3 regions of the Kitasatospora acidiphila genome follow, and region 1 is predicted to be linked to each of the others. Evidence: riboswitches for the same ligand, from Rfam matches in the RefSeq annotation. Region 1 holds a riboswitch; each other region holds the start of a gene.
What was found. Region 1 has a riboswitch for cyclic di-AMP ahead of E6W39_RS43415 (LysM peptidoglycan-binding domain-containing protein). Riboswitches for the same ligand answer to the same signal wherever they lie in the genome.
Positions count from the first base shown of each region.

Region 2: linked by a shared signal. The riboswitch ahead of E6W39_RS43530 (transglycosylase family protein) and the one ahead of E6W39_RS43415 (LysM peptidoglycan-binding domain-containing protein) in region 1 are both predicted to bind cyclic di-AMP.
Region 3: linked by a shared signal. The riboswitch ahead of E6W39_RS34975 (transglycosylase family protein) and the one ahead of E6W39_RS43415 (LysM peptidoglycan-binding domain-containing protein) in region 1 are both predicted to bind cyclic di-AMP.

Region 1 covers NZ_VIGB01000003.1:849,271-855,404, forward strand. The annotation lists gene E6W39_RS04670 (APC family permease) at 1-79, opposite strand, end outside; gene E6W39_RS42660 (hypothetical protein) at 313-438, shown strand; gene E6W39_RS04675 (AMP-binding protein) at 584-2,059, shown strand; gene E6W39_RS04680 (hypothetical protein) at 2,056-3,063, shown strand; gene E6W39_RS04685 (MarR family winged helix-turn-helix transcriptional regulator) at 3,071-3,493, opposite strand; gene E6W39_RS39080 (SRPBCC family protein) at 3,638-4,084, shown strand; gene E6W39_RS04695 (PPOX class F420-dependent oxidoreductase) at 4,250-4,675, opposite strand; cyclic di-AMP (ydaO/yuaA leader) riboswitch at 4,950-5,112, shown strand; gene E6W39_RS43415 (LysM peptidoglycan-binding domain-containing protein) at 5,119-6,134, shown strand, end outside.
Region 2 covers NZ_VIGB01000003.1:3,710,226-3,716,359, forward strand. The annotation lists gene E6W39_RS17335 (Ppx/GppA phosphatase family protein) at 118-1,059, opposite strand; gene E6W39_RS17340 (DUF501 domain-containing protein) at 1,056-1,733, opposite strand; gene E6W39_RS17345 (FtsB family cell division protein) at 1,748-2,170, opposite strand; gene eno (phosphopyruvate hydratase) at 2,305-3,591, opposite strand; gene E6W39_RS43530 (transglycosylase family protein) at 3,805-4,440, opposite strand; cyclic di-AMP (ydaO/yuaA leader) riboswitch at 4,531-4,732, opposite strand; gene E6W39_RS17360 (cytochrome P450 family protein) at 4,937-6,134, opposite strand, start outside.
Region 3 covers NZ_VIGB01000003.1:7,400,559-7,406,692, forward strand. The annotation lists gene E6W39_RS34960 (glycoside hydrolase family 13 protein) at 1-1,523, shown strand, start outside; gene E6W39_RS34965 (LacI family DNA-binding transcriptional regulator) at 1,525-2,568, shown strand; gene E6W39_RS34970 (hypothetical protein) at 2,679-2,888, opposite strand; gene E6W39_RS34975 (transglycosylase family protein) at 3,047-4,213, opposite strand; cyclic di-AMP (ydaO/yuaA leader) riboswitch at 4,221-4,365, opposite strand; gene E6W39_RS34980 (hypothetical protein) at 4,884-5,846, opposite strand.

The DNA of each region.
Region 1 (6,134 bases):
GGCCGATCATCCCGACCTCGCGGCGCAGGGCGTGGCGCCCGCCGGTCCGTCGGACCGCTCCGGGCATGGATGACGCCATGGCTTCCTCCCCGACTGACGACAGATCGAATCAGACGCTGCCGCAGATCACCGGCCGGGCGAGGGGTGCGCGCCGCTCACGGGCGGCGACTGTCAGTCGTCCGGCTCAGCATCATGTGCTGAGATAAATATGAGTCAGTTTTCCGTCCACATCCGTTGCTTTGATCGGGCCGCCCGTGCCAGGCTCGTCCTGCTCGTTCCTGCCAGGCCACGCCGTCCGCGGCCCGCTGGGCCGTGGCCGGCCGCTCGCACACCGCAGGGAGCCCGCTCACCACAGGGAAGGAGACCGCCGTGGTCAAGCACTACCTGAAGTACGCCCTGAGCACCCTCAGCGCCGCGATGTTCCTGCACATGACCTGACCCGGTCGCCGTGCCAGGCCCGGTCGGGCCGCGCGCCACCGCAGGGCACCGGCCCGACCGCTCGGACCGGCCTGGACCGGGTCCCCCGCCCGGCCCAGGCCATCCCGCGCCCGCAGGCGAAGAGCATCTCTGTGGAGAGGACACCGTGTTCGCCAGCGCACTGAGTCAACTGCGGTATGCCACCGCCGTGTTGCGAAACGGTCCGATCCGACCGCGGGACCTCGACCGGATCGCCCGCGAACTGCTAGCCACCCTCGCCGAGTTCGGCGAACCGGGCGACGACACCGCGCTGCTGCCCGGCCAGCGGGCGGCCGTCGACCCGGCGGTGCGCCGCACCATCACCACCCGCAGCCTGCGGGCCACCGCCCGGGCCGCGGTCCGGCACACCGCCTACTACCGCCAGGTCTTCGACCAGTTGGGGCTCAACCCGGCCGCCCTCGACCTGGCCGGCTGGTCCCAGGTGCCGGTGACGCCCAAGCGCGCGCTCCGCTCGCTGCCCGCCGCCTTCGTCTCCACCGCGGCCCGGCCCGCGCTGCTGGCGCTCACCACCGGGACCACCGGCACACCCACCGGAGTCTGGTTCTCCCGCACCGAGTTGGAGCTGCTCTCCGCCCTGAGCACCATCTCGGCGGCCATCGGACTCGGTCTGCGGCCCGAGCACACCGTGGCCTACGCGGGCTGCTCGCGCGCCACCCTGGCCCTGCTGAACTCCGAGGAGTCGGTCACCCGGATCGGCGCCGGCTTCGTCCAACTGGGCACCATCGACCCGGAGTCCGCGCTCGACCGGCTGGCCACCCCGCTCGGCCTGCCCGGCAAGGCCCCGCAGATCACCCATCTCACCACCTCCGCCTCCTACTTGGCCGCCCTGGTGGCGCAAGCCGAGCGCGGCGGCTGGCGCAGTGAGGACTTCGGGCTGCGGCTGATCAGCATCGGCGGCGAAGTGCTCTCCACGCCGCTGCGGGAGCGGGCCGCCGCCACCCTGGGCGGCCAGGTGGCCAACTCCTACTTGATGACCGAGCTGGTGCCCGCCGGCGCGGCCCCGTGCTCGCAGGGGCATCTGCACCACGGCACCGAGTTCGGCCACCTGGAGGTGCTGGATCCGCAGAGCTGGGAGCCGACCGCGCCCGGCGCCGTCGGCATGCTGGTGCACACGCCGTATGTGCCGTACCGGGAGTGCACCCTGCTGCTGCGCTACGCCACCGGCGACCTGGTCCGGCTGCCCGCCGGGCCGCTCGACTGCGAGCTGGCCGAGCTGCCGGCCACCTCGGACATCGTCGGCCGCTGGAGTGGCCCGCTCAGTGCCGTCCTGCCCACCCGGGACCTGCTCGACCTGCTGGAGGCCGAACCCGACGTGCCGCTGCCCACCAGATACGCACTGACCGACGAGCCCGGTGGCGCGGTGCTGCACGTGCTGGTCCGCCGGCTGCCGTCGGCCGCCCTGCTCGGGCGCCTGGAGGACGGCGCCACCGCCGCCGGCCTGCCGCTGGCCGCGATCCGGCTGTACGACGACCGCGAGTCCATGCCGCCCACCGTCCCGCTCCGCGCCGATCTGCGCGAGCACGGCTTCGCGGACCTCGGCCCGTCGCCGAGCCGCCCGACCCGCCTGGCCGGCCGCTCATGAACACCACCGCCCTGGCCGCGCTCAGCGGCGTCACCGCCGTCGCTATCGCCCTCGCGCTCGGCTACCTGGCCCGGATCCGGATCCCCCGACCGCCCGTCGGCGTCCACACGGCCGGGGACGTCGCCGTGGTCTGCGTCGGTGTGGTGCTGGCCCCGCTGCTGGATCTCGCGCTGCCGACTCCCGTGGTGGTGACGGTCTTCGGCGTGGTGCTGGGCACCGCCGCGCAGTTCACCCTCGCCCCGCTGCTCGGCGGCCGCTGGGCGTGGCTGCTGGCCGCCGCCGCGGTCGGCACCACCCTCGCCCTGCACGCTTCCCCCACCGGGGTGCTCGCCGCCACCGACGCGCTGCTGCTGATCGCGGTCGTCGGGGTGGCCAACCTGTGGGTGCAGAGCGGCATGCGGGCCGCCCATGTCGCCGCGCTCGCCGCCGTGTTGGCGGTCTACGACCTGGTGGCCACCACGCTCACCCCGGTCACCCTGCGGTTCGCCGCCGAGGTGCAGGGGCAGCCGTTCGCCCCGCAACTGGCGCTCACCCGCGGCGCGCTGCCGGTCTCGCTGGGCCTGGGAGACCTGCTGCTCCTGGTGCTCTTCCCGCTCGCCGCCGCCAAGGCGTACGGCCGCCGGGCCGCACTGCTGGCCGCCGCGGTGGGGCTGGCCGTGGTCAGCGCGGTCAGCGCGCTCTTCGCAACCCACGTCCTGACCACCGGCTTTCCGCTGCTCGCCGCGCTCGGCCCGCTGATCGTGGCGCAGCAGCTGTACTGGCGGCAGCGCTGCGGGCGGGAGCGCAGCTGGGCCGAGTGGCACTCCGGCGCCCGCGAGCCCGCCCCGCCGCCGGTCAACCCGGCCGAGGCGGCGCTGCGGGCCACCGCGGCGCCCGGCCTGCCCGACGACTGCTGGCTGGCGGTGCACGACGACCGGGTGGTGGGCGTCGGCGCGACCCCGGGCCGGGCCCGCCGCGACGCCCGCCGCCTCGGTCGGACGCCGACGGCGGTGCGCCAGCGGTGAGTCGACGTCACGTCAGATTGTGCTCCACCAGGCTCAACAGACGCGCCAGCTCCCCCTGTTCGGCTGCCGAGAGGCCCGCCAGGGTCACCCCCTCCAGCTCGCCCCAGATCTCGCCGACCTGCTCGCGCAACGCCTGCGCCGCCGCCGTCGGCGCCACGATGACGGCGCGGCGATCGGTCGCGCTGCGGCTGCGGCGCACGAAGCCGGACTGCTCAAGCCGCTGCACCATCCTGGTCACCGTGGAGGCGTCCAGGCCCAGCTGCTCGATCAACTCGCCCTGCGGCAGCGGCCCGTGATCCCAGAGCAGCATCATCAGCAGCTCCTGCCCGGCATGCAGACCGGAGCGGCGCAGCAACCGCTCCGCCGCGGCGCGATGCAGGCGGGAGACCCGGGCGATCGCATGACTTGTGGTGTCTCGTATGGCAGGCACCCGTTGATTGTACGCCCAATCGCCTGGCGCTCTTATTCGATACCCCCTTGTTCTGAGGGCGGTTTGGGGATTTACTTGGCCGTACAAGCAATCGGCCACGAGAGGCCACAAGCCGGGTTCCGGCAGACGAAGGGGGAGCCAGTCATGCGCGCCATCAGTGCGAGTGTGCGAGCCAACGACCCGCAGCGCGGCGACCGGACCGCGTTGGACCGTGCGGCGATCTGGGCCGGCCTGGTCCGCAAGGCGGAGAACGCCGTGCCGTTCGTGGCCGCGATGGACGAGTGCCGGGTGCTGGAGCGGACGGCGAACGGTCTGGTCCGCGAGGTGGTCTTCCACGGCGAGCGGGTGCGCGAGACGGTGGTCTTCGAGCCCATGACCCGGGTCAGCTTCTACCGCGACGACGAGCGGGCCCGCTGGGTGATCCACAACGACATCGAGGAGGGCGCCGACGGCGAGCTGCTGCTCACCTTCCGGGCCGAGGTGGACCTCGGCGGCGGCCCCGATGAGGACGCCGTGGCGGACCGGATGCACGCGGGTTATGTGAAGGCCATCGAGACCACGCTCGCCCTCAGCCGCGAGGCGCTGGGCTGAGGGCGGGGGCGCACGTGGCGCACGGTTGAGCCAGGGAGCATGGGGCGCTGGGGCAGGTGGCGCTCGATTGAGCCCCGGGGCACGAGGCGCTCGGCTGCCAGGGCCGCGCGCCGGGGCGCCGCCGTCTGCGCTTGGCGCAGTCGGCGGCACCCCGGTTCGTCAGCGTCAGGGCGTCTGCCCGTAGAACCGCTCGACCCGCAGCGTCAGCAGCTGGCGGCGCTCCTCGACCATCGCTGCGCGGAACTCCGCCCAGTCGGGGTGCTCACCGACCCCGGCCCGGTAGTAGTCGACCAGCTGCGCCACCGTGTCGTCATCCGGCGCCTGGGCGACGGGCGTCAGCTCGGCCGTGCCCTCGGCGACCGCCCAGGTGAAGAAGTCCGGGCTGGCCACATGGAGGCTGACGCGCGGGTCACGGGCCGCGTTCTTGGCCTTGGCGCGATCCGCGGTGACCGAGACCCGGATCAAGCCCTGCTCCTGATCGTAGACATAGAAGACATTGGACATCTGCGGGCGCCCGTCCCGCTTGATGGTGACCAGCACACCGCGCTTCCCCGATGCGAACAGCTCACGCATCCTGGCTTCGTCGGCCATCAGACCTCTCCTCCGCTCCTCGACATGAACTCGACACAGTCTCGACACGAACTGGACGGCAACCAGCGGGTCGACCTCGGGCATCAACGATCCACGCGGCCTCCGCTGTCCCAGTACATCCTGCACAGCATGTCCAAGACTCCACGTGATGAGCGTGTGATGTCCACGATGCGGGGTTGTTACCACGATGATGATCCGTCTAGTCTGCCTGCCAGCCGGCATCTGCCGGCACCCGAGCGCGGCACGCCTAGTCCTGCCCACCGCGCCCGGGATCCAGACCACCACACCACGTCAGGGCAGGAGCGGGGGACCCAGGTTCAGTGCCGTCCCGCGCGGCTAGGGGTGAAGCCGCCCACCGGATCCGTCCGGTCGGGCGGCCGGGCCAACCTCCCGGCCCGAACCCGACAGCTCACCTCGCAGGCGTGCGGAGAGGAAACAGACCCATGGTCTTCACCGGCCCTGGCCGCCATCGCCGCCCGACCCAGACCGAACGGGCCGTCGCGGCGGCCACCGTGGCGGGCGCCGGGCTGGCGCTGCCGCTGCTCGCCGCCACCGGCGCGCACGCCGCCCCGGCCAGCACCTGGGACGCCGTCGCCCAGTGCGAGACCGGCAGCACCTGGACCATGGACACCGGCAACGGCTACTACGGCGGGCTCCACCTCACCCAGCGCCAGTGGGACCACTACGGCGGCGACGAGTACGGCGCCGAGCCCTCGCACGCCACCCGCCAGCAGCAGATCGAGGTGGCCGAGGCGCTGTTCGAGGACCGGGGGCCGGGTACCTGGGGGCAGTGCGCGGTCACGGCCGGTCTGACGGCGCCGGGCAACTCGCAGGGCGGCCCCGGTACGCCCAGCACGCCGGGTGCTCCGGCGACTCCTCCGGTGAGCGCGCCGAACGCGCCGAGCGCCGCACCGAGCACGCCCGCCACGCCGGGCACACCGACCTCCCCGGGCACGCCCAGCCTGCCCGGCGCGCCCGGCCTGCCCGGCGCTTCGGCGGCCCCGCCCGCGTGGACGAACCCCGCAGCGCCCGCGAGCCCGGCCACCCCGGCGCCCGCCGCACCCGGCAACGCCGCCCCGAGCGCCCCGGCAACCCCGAGCACCCCCGCCACTGCGGGCGCCCCGACGGCCACCACCGCCCCCAGCACCCCGGCCCAGGCCGGCACCCCCGCCCCGGCAGCCCCCAGCACCGCCGCGGCGCCCACCGGGCCGTCCGCCGCCGTACCGGCGCCCGCTGCACCCGCCGCGCCCCCGCAGCAGACCGGCACGCCGCAGCCCGCGCCGCCCGGCACCCAGGCGCCCGGCACGCCCACCACCGCGCTGCCCACCACCGGCGGCTACACGGTGCAGCCCGGCGACTGCCTCTCGGAGATCGCCTACACCCACCACCTGGACGGCTGGCAGCAGTTCTACCAGCACAACGCCGACGTGGTCGGTGCCGACCCGAACCTGATCCTCCC
Region 2 (6,134 bases), 2.9 Mb from region 1:
GACTGCGGAGAACGGGGGAACTCCATGTGAAGAAATTCACGAAGCTTCTCGCGGCGCCGGGCGCGCCACCCCGGCCCGAGGGTCCCGGGCGGGGGGTGGCGGTCCGTCAGAAGGGGGTCAGGAGACCAGGCTCCAGGCGATGCCGTCCAGGATGTCGTGCTCGCTCACCACCAGCTCGGCGGCGCCGGTGCGCTCCATGATCGAACGCAGTACCAGCGCGCCGGCCCCGATCACGTCCACCCGCCCGGGGTGCAGCGACGGAATGGCCGCCCGCTCGGCGTGGGTGGCGCCGAGCAGCTGCTCGGTCACCTCGCGGACCCGGGTCAGCGAGAGCCTGGAGTGGTGGATCCGGGCCGACTGGTACTCCGGCAGGCCGAGCGCGATCGCGGCCACCGAGGTGACCGTGCCGGCCAGGCCGACCAGGGTGGCCGCCTCGGTCAGCGGCACCGCCTCGGCGGCGAGGTTCAGCCCCTGGGCGATGTCCGCCTCGGCCGCCGCGATCTGGACCGAGGTCGGCACGTCGGATCCGGCGAAGTGGCGCTCCGTCAGCCGCACCGAGCCGATGTCCACCGAGCGCGCGGCCCGTACCGTCTCGCCGCCCAGCACGAACTCGGTGGAGCCGCCGCCCAGGTCGAAGACCAGGTACGGGGCCGCGACCGAGGTGCCGGCCAGGCCCTTGGTGGCACCGGCGAAGGAGAGCTGTGCCTCCTCGTCACCCGAGACCACCTCCGGGTCGACCCCGAGGATCTCCCGCACGCCCTTGGCGAACTCGGCGCTGTTCTCGGCATCCCGGGAGGCGCTGGTGGCCACGAACCTGGTCCGCTCCGGGGCCACGCCGTACTCGGCGATCACCGCGGCGTACTCGCGGCAGGCCGCGAAGGTGCGCTCCAGCGCCTCGGGCGCCAACCGCCCGGTGCGGTCCACGTCCTGGCCGAGCCGCACGATGAGCATCCGGCGGTCCAGGTCGACGGCCCGCCCGGCCTGCGGGTCGATGTCGGCGATCAGCAGGCGGATCGAGTTGGTGCCGCAGTCGACCGCGGCCACCCGGATGCTGCTCACCGGCCCTCCTCGGGCTGCTCCGAACCGTCCTGCTCCGGCCCGTCCTGCTCCGACTCGGCGGCGGCCCGCTTGGCGGCCCGCTCGGCCGTCTTGCGCTCCTTGGCGGCGATCACCTCGGCGTGGTCCTCGGCCTCCTCGCGCTGGTGCCGCAGCGCCTCGACGCCGGTCTGGATCTGCTCCTCGGTGACGCAGGAGCCCTTGCGCCACCACTCGGGCAGCATCGCCAGCGCCTCGTCACCCAGCGGGTTGACGCCCTCGCCGGCCGCCAGCGAGTGGCCGACCAGCACGTGCAGGCACTTCACCCGGTCCGGCATGCCACCGGCCGACGGGAAGCCCTCCAGCACCTCGATGGCGTCCCGGCGGGCGATGTAGTCCTCGTGCGCCTTCTGGTAGGCGGCCGCCAGCTCCGGGTCCTCGGCCAGCCGGGCGGTCTGCTCCTTCATCACGCCGTCCGCCTCCAGGGTGCCGATCAGCGAGGCGGCCTTGGGGCAGGTCAGGTAGTAGAGGGTGGGGAACGGCGTGCCGTCCGGCAGCCGGGGCGCGGTCTCCACCACATCGGGGTTGCCGCACGGGCAGCGGTGCGCGACGGCACGGGTGCCGCGCGGCACCCGGCCGAGCTGGGCCGCCACGGCGGCGAGGTCGCGGTCCGCGACGGGCTGGTTCTCAGTACTCATGGCTCATCAGGTCTTCACGGAGCGGGGGCAGGGGAGGGTGAGGCGGCGGCGTCCACCGAGTTCCAGACGGTGGTGTACCAGGGGAGGGCCTTGGCGGCCGGCCCGGAGCCGGTGCCGGACGGCTGGGTGGCGCCGGGCCCCGGGGTGGGGTCGACGGCGGTGAACGGGGTCTCGCCGGGCATCGCGTAGTGCAGCCGCTGCCGGGCCTGGGCCTTGACGAACTCCGGGTCCTGCCAGCGGGCCTTCTCGGCGGTCAGCTGCTGCACCGCGTTCTTGGCCTGCTCGGCCTTGACCCGCTGGGCGGCGATCTCGTCCCGCTGGTTGATGAACTGACGTGCCGGATAGGCCAGGATCGCCACCAGCGAGCAGAGCACCAGCACCAGCACGGTGGCCCGGCTGGTGAACCGCGGCCGCCCCGGGAACTTCCACGCTGCCATGAACTCCTCGCCCCTCCGTCGCGCCGGTGCCCCGGCCCCACCCTAAGCGGTGGCGGCCGGGGCACCGGTCATTTGCCGAGTTCGTCAGCCCTCGAACTTGCTCGGCCTACTGCTCGGCGGAGCGACTGTGCCTTTTACTCCGCAGAGCGGAAGCGCGGGAACGCGGCGCGGCCCGCGTACTCGGCGGCGTCGTCGAGGATCTCCTCGATGCGCAGCAGCTGGTTGTACTTGGCGACGCGGTCCGAGCGGGCCGGGGCACCGGTCTTGATCTGGCCGCAGTTGGTGGCGACGGCCAGGTCGGCGATGGTGACGTCCTCGGTCTCGCCCGAGCGGTGCGACATCATGCAGCGGTAGCCGTTGCGCTGGGCCAGCTCGACGGCGTCCAGGGTCTCGGTCAGCGAACCGATCTGGTTCACCTTCACCAGCAGCGCGTTGGCGGTGCCGGTCTCGATGCCCCGGGCCAGGCGCTCCGGGTTGGTGACGAACAGGTCGTCACCGACCAGCTGGACCTTGCTGCCGAGCTTGTCGGTGATGGCCTTCCAGCCCTCCCAGTCCTCCTCGTTCAGCGGGTCCTCGATGGAGACCAGCGGGTAGGAGTCGACCAGGTCGGCGTAGTAGTCGATCAGCTCGGCGGCCGACAGCGACTTGCCCTCGAACTGGTAGGCGCCGTCCTTGTAGAACTCGGTGGCGGCGACGTCCAGGGCCAGCGCGATGTCCTTGCCCGGCACGTAGCCGGCCTGCTTGATGGCCTCGGTGATGAGGTCCAGCGCGGCGCGGTTGGTCTCCAGGTTCGGGGCGAAGCCGCCCTCGTCGCCCAGGCCGGTGGACAGGCCGCGCTCCTTCAGCACCGCCTTGAGGGTGTGGTAGACCTCGGCACCCCAGCGCAGCGCCTCGGAGAACGACTCGGCGCCGATCGGCGCGATCATGAACTCCTGGATGTCCACGTTGGAGTCGGCGTGCGCGCCGCCGTTGAGGATGTTCATCATCGGGACCGGCAGGACGTGCGCGTTCGGGCCGCCCAGGTAGCGGAAGAGCGGCAGGTCCGAGGCCTCGGAGGCGGCGTGCGCCACGGCCAGCGAGACGCCGAGGATGGCGTTGGCGCCGAGCGAGGACTTGTCCGGGGTGGCGTCCAGGTCGAGCATCGCCTGGTCGATCAGCCGCTGCTCGGTGGCGTCGTAGCCGACCAGCTCCGGGCCGATCTGCTCGATGACGGCGAGGACGGCCTTCTCCACGCCCTTGCCGCCGTAGCGGTTCTTGTCACCGTCACGCAGCTCCAGCGCCTCGAAGGCTCCGGTGGAGGCGCCGGACGGGACGGCGGCACGGCCGGTGCTGCCGTCGTCGAGGCCGACCTCGACCTCGACCGTGGGGTTGCCGCGGGAGTCGAGGATCTCGCGTGCGACGACGACATCGATGGACGGCACTATGCATCTCCTTGCGGAAGCGGTCCTGGGGACAGCGGGAGGACGGGGGCCTTACGACCAGAGCCTAACCGCACCGGCCCGACCGGAGACCGGGACCTGGCTCCCGTCTCACGGTGTGGTTCTGCTACCTGTCGGTAGTTCACCTGAATGCCCGTCCGCCCCGGTCCGGGGCCGCCGCCGGTGCGGCGGCCCCGGGGGCCGGGCGTCGGCGGGTCAGCCGAGGTGGAGCGTCTGGCCGGGGAAGATCAGGTTTGGGTCCTGGCCGACCGTCGCGTGATTGGCCTGGTAGAGCGCCTGCCAGCCGCCGATCACCTGCTGGCCCTGGGCGATGGTGGAGAGCGTGTCGCCGGGCCGGACGGTGTACTCGTGGGCACCGGCCGTGGACGGCTCGGCGGGCTGCGGGGCCGGCTTCGGCTGGGCCGGCTTCGGGGTCGACCGGTGCTGCGGGGCGGCCGACCTGGGCTGGGCCTGCTGCGGCTTGGCCTGCTGGGGCTGGGCCGACCGCTCGGCGGACCGGGAGGCGGCCGCGCCGCCGCCGGGGTTCGCGGAGGCCGGGGCGCCGCCCTGGGTCAGCCCGGCCTTGACCGAGCAGACCGGCCAGGCGCCCGGCCCCTGCGAGGCCAGCACCCGCTCGGCGACCGCGATCTGCTGGTCCTTGCTGGCCAGGTCGGCCCGCGGGGCGTACTGGGTGCCGCCGTACGCGGCCCAGGTCGAGTTGGTGAACTGCAGCCCGCCGTAGAAGCCGTTGCCGGTGTTGATCGACCAGTTGCTGGTGCTCTCGCAGTTCGCCACGCCGTCCCACACGGAGACCGGGGCGGCGTGCGCGCCGGTCGCGGTGAGCAGCGGCATCGCAACTCCCGCGCCTGCCAAGCCGGCTACGGCGATGGCCTTCTCTGCGGTGGTACGGCGACGATGGCGGCCGGTGCCAAACAGCATTGAGACGTCCCTCTCCGCACGCCTGCGAGGTGAGCTGTCGGGTTCGGACCGGTGAGGTTGGCCCGGCCGCCCGCTCGGATCGCTCCGGCGGTCGGCTTCACCCCTAGCCGTGGGAGACGGCAGAAAAACCTGGGTCCCCCGCCCCTGCCCCCTGGTGGTCAGGTGTCCCGGCGACGCGATGGGCAGGATTCGGCGTACTCGCGTGCGGGGTTCGCCTACGCGAACTCCTGGGAGAGTAAGCAGATCTACTGACCAATCACAAGCTCATATCGCCCACATCACGCGGAAATTACGGTGCGTCATGCATCGCCTACCAACCGGTCAGGTTTGACCGATTTGATCCGCATTCAGACCATGACTGCACCGATGCTTCCGACGCGCCGTCACAACGGCGGGAGTTGGCGCACACTCAGTTTTCGACTGCGTCCGCGGGCTTTTCGGGCGTGAACGAAACCGGCAGTTCGCGCAGTCCGCGCATGATCAGACCGCCGCGCCAGCGCAACTCCCCCGGCTCGGCGGCGAGTCGCAGGTCCGGAAGCCGGGTCAGCAGCGTGGCCAGCGCCCGCTGGCCCTCCAGCCGGGCCAGCGGCGCGCCGATGCAGTAGTGGATGCCGTGCCCGAACCCCAGGTGCGGATTGTCCCGGCGGGCCAGGTCCATGGTGTCCGGCTGGTCGAACCTGGCCGGGTCGCGATCGGCCGCGGCCAGCACCACCAGCACCGGATCGCCGACCGGGATGTCCACCCCGCCGATGCTCAGCGGCGAGGTGGCGAACCGCCAGGTGGCCAGCTCCACCGGGCCGTCGTAGCGCAGCAGTTCCTCGACCGCGGTGGTCAGCAGCCCGGTCTCCCCGGCCGCCACCGAGGCCTGCAGGCGGGCCCGCTGCTCCGGGTGGTTCAGCAGCGCGAAGACGCCGTTGCCGATCAGGTTGACGGTCGTCTCGAAGCCGGCGAACAGCAGGATGAAGGCCATGGCGGCGGCCTCGTTCTCGGTCAGGTGCTCGCCGTGGTCGCTCGCCCGGATCAGACCGGAGATCAGGTCCTCGCCCAACTCCCCCCCGCGCTTGCGGTGGATCAGCTCCAGCAGATAGGCGCGCATCTTCTTGACCGCCCGGGCCACGCCGCCGCGCGGACCACCGCCGTGGCGGATCATCATCCCGGCCCAGTCACGGAAGTCGTCCTGGTCCTCGGCCGGCACCCCCAGCAGGTCGCAGATCGCGTAGATCGGCAGCGGGAACGCGAACTCGTGGATCAGATCGGCCGAGCCGCGCGCCGCGAAGGTGTCGATCAGCCGGTCGGTCAGGCGCTGCACCCGGGGCTCGAACTCGGCCACCCGGCGCGGGGTGAACGCCTTGGAGACCAGCCGCCGCAGCCGGGTGTGGTCCGGCGGGTCGATGTTCAGCAGGTGGGTCATCAGATCGGCCTGCCGCTCCCCCGGGATGCCGACCCGACCGGTGCGGTGCGCCTGCTCACTGTGGTGCGCCGGGTTCTTGGAGAGCCGGCTGTCGGCCAGCGCCTGCCGGGCGTCCGCATACCGCGTCACCAGCCAGGCGTCCACCCCGCTGGGCAGCGTGGTGCGGTGCACCGGGGCGTGCTCCCGCAGCCAGGCG
Region 3 (6,134 bases), 6.6 Mb from region 1:
TCCGCAGCCGTCTGCCGCACCTGCGCGACCTCGGAGTGGACGCGGTCTGGCTCTCCCCGTTCTACGCCTCGCCGCAGGCCGACGCCGGCTACGACGTGGCCGACTACCGCGCGGTGGACCCGATGTTCGGCACCCTGCTGGACGCGGACGCGCTGATCCGCGACGCCCACGCGCTGGGCCTGCGGATCATCGTGGACCTGGTCCCCAACCACTCCTCCGACCGGCACGAGTGGTTCCAGCGCGCGTTGCGCGAGGGCCCCGGCTCCCCGCTGCGGGACCGCTACCACTTCCGCCCCGGCCGCGGCACCGACGGCGAACTGCCGCCCAACGACTGGGAGTCCATATTCGGCGGCCCGGCCTGGACCCGCACCGAGAACCCGGACGGCACCCCGGGTCAGTGGTACCTGCACCTGTTCGCCCCCGAGCAGCCCGACTTCAACTGGGACAGCCCCGCGGTCGCCGACGAGTTCCGCTCGATCCTGCGGTTCTGGCTGGACATGGGCGTCGACGGCTTCCGGGTCGACGTCGCGCACGGCCTGGTCAAGGCCCCCGGCCTGCCCGACCTCGGCACCCACGACCAGCTCAAGCTGCTCGGCAACGACGTGATGCCGTTCTTCGACCAGGACGGCGTGCACGAGATCTACCGCGCCTGGCGGAAGATCCTCGACGAGTACCCGGGCGAGCGGATCCTGGTCGCCGAGGCCTGGACCCCCACCGTCGAGCGCACCGCCAACTACGTGCGCCCCGACGAGATGCACCAGGCCTTCAACTTCCAGTACCTGTCGACCTACTGGGACGCGGCCGGGCTGCGCGAGGTGATCGACGCCTCGCTGGACGCGATGCGCCCGGTCGGCGCGCCCACCACCTGGGTGCTCTCCAACCACGACGTCACCCGGCACGCCACCCGGTTCGGCAACCCGCCCGGCGGCACCCAGCTGCGCACCCCCGGCGACCGCGAACTGGGCCTGCGCCGGGCCCGCGCCGCCACCCTGCTGATGCTGGCGCTGCCCGGCTCCGCCTACCTCTACCAGGGTGAGGAGCTCGGCCTGCCGGACGTCACCGACCTGCCCGACGAGGTCCGCCAGGACCCCTCCTTCTTCCGCGCCAGCGGCCAGGACGGGTTCCGCGACGGCTGCCGGGTGCCGATCCCGTGGTCCGGTGACGCGGCGCCCTACGGCTTCGGGCCGGTGGCCCAGGGCCCGAGCTGGCTGCCGCAGCCCGCCGAGTGGGCCGCGTTGAGCGTCGAGGCGCAGACCGGCGACCCGAGCTCCACCCTGGAGCTCTACCGCAGCGCGCTGGCGATCCGCCGGCAGCGGCCGGAGCTGGGTGCGGGCGACCGGGTCCAGTGGCTGGACGCCCCGGCCGGGGTGCTGATGTTCCGTCGGGGCGACTTCGTCTGCACCGTCAACACCACAGGCCAGCCAGTGGAGTTGATGGTCCCGGGGACGCTGCTGCTGAGCTCCGTCGAGGACCGGCAGCCGGGTGTGCTGCCCGCGGACAGCACCAGCTGGTGGGCGGTGTGACATGGTTGCAATAGGCTCTGGGCTCGTGACTACGGCGCGACTCTCGGACATCGCGGCGCAGGCTGGGGTCAGTGAGGCCACCGTCAGCCGCGTCCTCAACGGCAAGGCGGGTGTCTCCGCGACCACCCGCCAGACCGTGCTGGCGGCTCTCGACGTGCTCGGCTACGAGCGGCCGACCCGGCTGCGCCAGCGCAGCGCCGGGCTGATCGGGCTGATCACCCCGGAGCTGAGCAACCCGATCTTCCCGGCACTGGCCCAGGTGATCGAGCAGGTGCTCAGCCGGCACGGCTACACCCCGGTGCTCTGCACCCAGACCCCCGGCGGGTCCACCGAGGACGAACTGGTCGAGATGCTGGTGGACCGCCAGGTCGCGGGCATCGTCTTCGTCTCCGGGCTGCACGCCGACACCACCGCCGACCACGACCGGTACGCCAAACTGACGGGCCGCCAGGTGCCGTTCGTGCTGATCAACGGCTACAGCGAGAAGATCGCCGCGCCGTTCATCTCGCCGGACGACCGGGCCGCGATGTGGATGGCGGTGCAGCACCTGGCCGAGCTCGGGCACGAGCGGATCGGCCTGGCGGTCGGGCAGCGCCGCTTCGTGCCGGTGCAGCGCAAGATCGAGGGCTTCACCGCCGCGATGCGGTCGGTGCTCGGGGTCGCCGCCGAGGAGGCCGAGCAGCTGGTGCACTCCACCCTGTTCAGCGTGGAGGGCGGGCACGCGGCCGCCGGCGCGCTGCTCGACCAGGGCTGCACCGCGATCGTCTGCGGCAGCGACATGATGGCGCTGGGCGCGATCCGGGCGGTGCGCCAGCGCGGGCTGAGCGTGCCGGGAGACGTCTCGGTGGTCGGCTTCGACGACTCGCCGCTGATCGCCTTCACCGAGCCGCCGCTCACCACCATCCGCCAGCCGGTGGAGGCGATGGCCACCGCCGCGGTGGACGCGCTCCTCGAGGAGGTCGGCGGCCAGTCCACCCAGCGGACCGAGTTCATGTTCCAGCCGGAGCTGGTGATGCGCGGCTCCACCGGAGCCCGGCCGCGATAAGAGTCCATCTCAGTGCCGCTCAGCGGGTGCCGCCGGCCCTTCGGGGTCGGCGGCACTTCGCGTTCCGCGGGCGGGCGGTCGGCCGCTCGGCCGGTCAGCTGGTCGGCCGGTCAGCCGCTCTCGGCGTCGCTGCGCCGCTCGTGGGTGAGCCGGCCGGCATCGTCGGCCTCCCCGGTGCGGGCCTCGGTCCGCCGGGAGCGCGCCAGATAGTCACGGACGATCAGTTCGACCGCGTCCTGCGGATTGCCGGCGCCGCTGAGCATCATCACGTCGATGGCCAGATCGGCGTCCAGGCTGACGGTCACCTTGGGCTTGGGCACGGGTTCTCCTCGGGTCTGCCGGAGCCCTCAGCATGCCGCGTGGCGCCGCGCCCTGCCAGGGCCCGACCGGGACGGCCGAGGGCCGCCCCACGTGCGGGAGGCGGCCCTCGGCTGCTTTCGGTGCGCGGCGGGTCGGGGCCCGCCGGCGGTGCGGCGGGTCAGACCCGGCCGGCGAAGTCCGGGGTGTAGTTCGAGATGGTCTCGTACTTCACGCCGGCGCTCGGGTTGGCGGCCTCCACGAACTTGCCGCCGCCCACGTACAGGCCCACGTGGTAGACGCCGGAGTCGCTGCCGTTGCTGGACCAGAAGAGCAGGTCGCCCGGCTGCAGGCTGGCCAGCGACACCCGGGTGGAGGCGGCGGCCTGGTCGGCGGCGATGCGCGGGATGGAGACGCCGGCCTGGGCCATCGCGGCCTGGGTCAGGCCGGAGCAGTCCCAACCGCCGTTGCTGCTGCCGCCCCAGACGTAGGCCTGGCCGACCTTGGACTCCGCGAAGCTGACCGCGGCGGCGAAGGCACCGGTGGCGCTCTGGGTGCTGGTGGAGCTGCTCTGCAGGCTGGTGGTGCGGGCCGGGAGCGAGGCCGGGGCCGGGGTGGCGGCGTCCGAGGAGTCGTCAGCGTTCTTGGCGGGCGCCGCGGGGGTGGCCACGGCGACCGTGCCGAGGTCGAGCTTCTCGCCCGGGTAGATCCAGTTCGGGCCCTGGGTCAGCACCGACTTGTTGAGGTCGTAGAGCTTCTGCCAGCCGCCGTCCACGTTGTGCTTCTGGGCGATGGTGGACAGCCAGTCGCCGGGCACCACGGTGTAGGTCTCGCGGTCGGCGTGCTGCGCCGGGGCGGCCTTCGGCGCCGGAGCCTGCTGCTGCGCCGGGGCGGCGGGGGCAGCCGGGGCGGCGGGGGTCGGCGCCGGGGTGCTGCTGGTGCTGCCGGCGCCGGTGTCGACCTGCGCCGGGGCGCCGCCGGCGGTCAGGCCCGCCTGGATGGAGCAGACCGGCCAGGCGCCGGGGCCCTGGTCGGCGAGCACCTTCTCGGCGACGGCGATCTGCTGGTCCTTGGTGGCCAGGTTGGCCTGCGGGGCGTACTGGGTGCCGCCGTAGGCCGCCCAGGTGGAGGAGGTGAACTGCAGGCCGCCGTAGAAGCCGTTGCCGGTGTTGATGCTCCAGTTGTTGGTGCTCTCGCAGGCGGCGACCTTGTCCCACACCGAGACCGGCGCGGCGGAGGCGGTGGTGGCGGTGATGCACGGCAGGGCCAGGCCCAGGCCGAGCAGGCCGGTGGCGGCAATCGCGCGCTTGGCGTTGCGGGGACGGTTCGTGCCAGTCGTGGGCAGCATGAAGACGCGTTCCTCTCCTACGCCTACGAGGTGAGCTGTCGGATTCGGGCTGGAGTTGCCCGGCCGTGCGTGCACGGCTTCACCCCAAGCCCCGGTCTCCCGGGGCGGCTTACCTGGGTCCCCCGCTCCTGCCGTGGTTGCGTTTTCGCGCCGCCAGCAGGGTCGGTGGCAGGACTCGGCGTCCGGTCTGCTGGGTCCGTGTGACCACGAACGGGGAGCACGTTAGACAGACATAAGAAGGAATCGCAAACAGCTGTGAGTGACATCACACAGTATTCACTTGACCTTCAAGATCGCGATGTGCCGGTAGCTGATGGAGTGTTGGGTCGGGAACCGGCAACTGGGTTGTTCGCCAGCGAAGTTGCCGCTCTTTCAGGCTGATGGGCCGTTCAAAATCCGAGGCCCTCGCAGGAGGCTTTCCCGGCAACTTCCAAGGGACTTGAAGGTGCTCTGACAGGTACTCGTTACCAATTCGAGACCGGCGGCCTGACGGGGTGCTAGAAGGGTCAAAACGGACAGATACGGGCAGATTGACGAACCTTGTGAAGGCATGCCCACGAACTGAGCCCCTGCCAGTGGGGCCGGCGGGTGTCGGCGGGTGTCCGGGCATGCGAAAGGCCCCGTCCGCGTCCCAGGGGGACGTGAACGGGGCCAGCCGGACTGCGGGGGCTCAGGCCTCCTCAGAAGCCTCTCCAGCGGGCTGTGCGGGGAGCTGCGGGCCCTCCGTGACCGGGTCGGGCTCGGCGGGCTCGGGCAGCGCGGCCAGGTACACCGAGGCGATCAGCTGACCGACCGTCGGGTAGGCGCCGATCGGCGCGGCGCTCGGGCAGCCGGTCTCCTCGGCGGCGGCCAGCAGCGCCTCGCCGCTCACCTCGGGGCCGATCACCAGCGGGGCCAGGGCGGGCCGCTGCGAGCCGGTGGCCCGCAGGTGCTCGACGGCGCCGGCCACCGAGCCGGGCACGTCCAGGGCGGCGGCCACCACCGGCACCGCCAGCCGGGCCGCGAGCAGCACGCCGGTGACGCCGGCCGCCGCGGCGGCCTCCTCGCCGCCCACGGTGGTCAGCACCACGCCGTCGGCGGCCGTGGCGATGGCGAACAGGCGGGCGCGGTCGGCGCGGGCCAGGCCGGCCTCGGAGAGCCGCACGTGCACCGCCTCGGCCAGCAGCGGGTGCGGGCCGAGCGGCTCGGTCACCTGCGCCCCGGTCTCGGCGGCGAGCTGGTGCAGCCCGGCCAGGAAGTCATGCGGTCCGGTGACCAGCGGCACCAGCACCGGGGCGGGCAGGCCCAGCTCGGCGGCCCGGGCCACCAGGTCGGCCACGGTGGGGGCGGCGTGGCCCGGCTGTGCCTGGGGAGCGTCCTGCTCGTCTCGCTCCTGCTGGGCCGCCGGCTCGGCGGCCGTGGTCGGCAGCCAGCCGGCCAGCATTTCGATGCCGGGCTGTTCGCCGCGGATCACCGAGATCAGCTCGTCGACCACCGCCACCGCCTCGGGCGTCGCCTCGGCCGGCACCGCGAGGACCAGCGGCGCCGCGCCGACCGGGACCTCGGGGCGCTCGGGACGGCGGTGGCGCCCCCGTGCTCGGGAGCCTGGCGTGCGGACGGGCAGTTGTGCGCCCGGGATGGCTGCAGTGCTCATGGCGCAGAATCGTAGGACATACGCGTGATCAGTCCGCATCGGGCTGCCGGTCGATTGCCCGCCGTCCGGCTCCGCTCCGCCGATGGCCAGGCCCGGCGTCCGGAAAACCGGCCTCTCGTTCCATTGATGTGACGGAGTGTGAGGGTTCGGATGCGAACTCGACCGTGGAATGGGCCTGTCAATGGCCGAACCGGTCAGAGGGTCGTGGACGTCCCCTGACACGGGGTGACGATCGAAGAGCTGAATCACCCTCAAATGTCCAGTTCTGTCTGGCGGATTGTGTCGGTT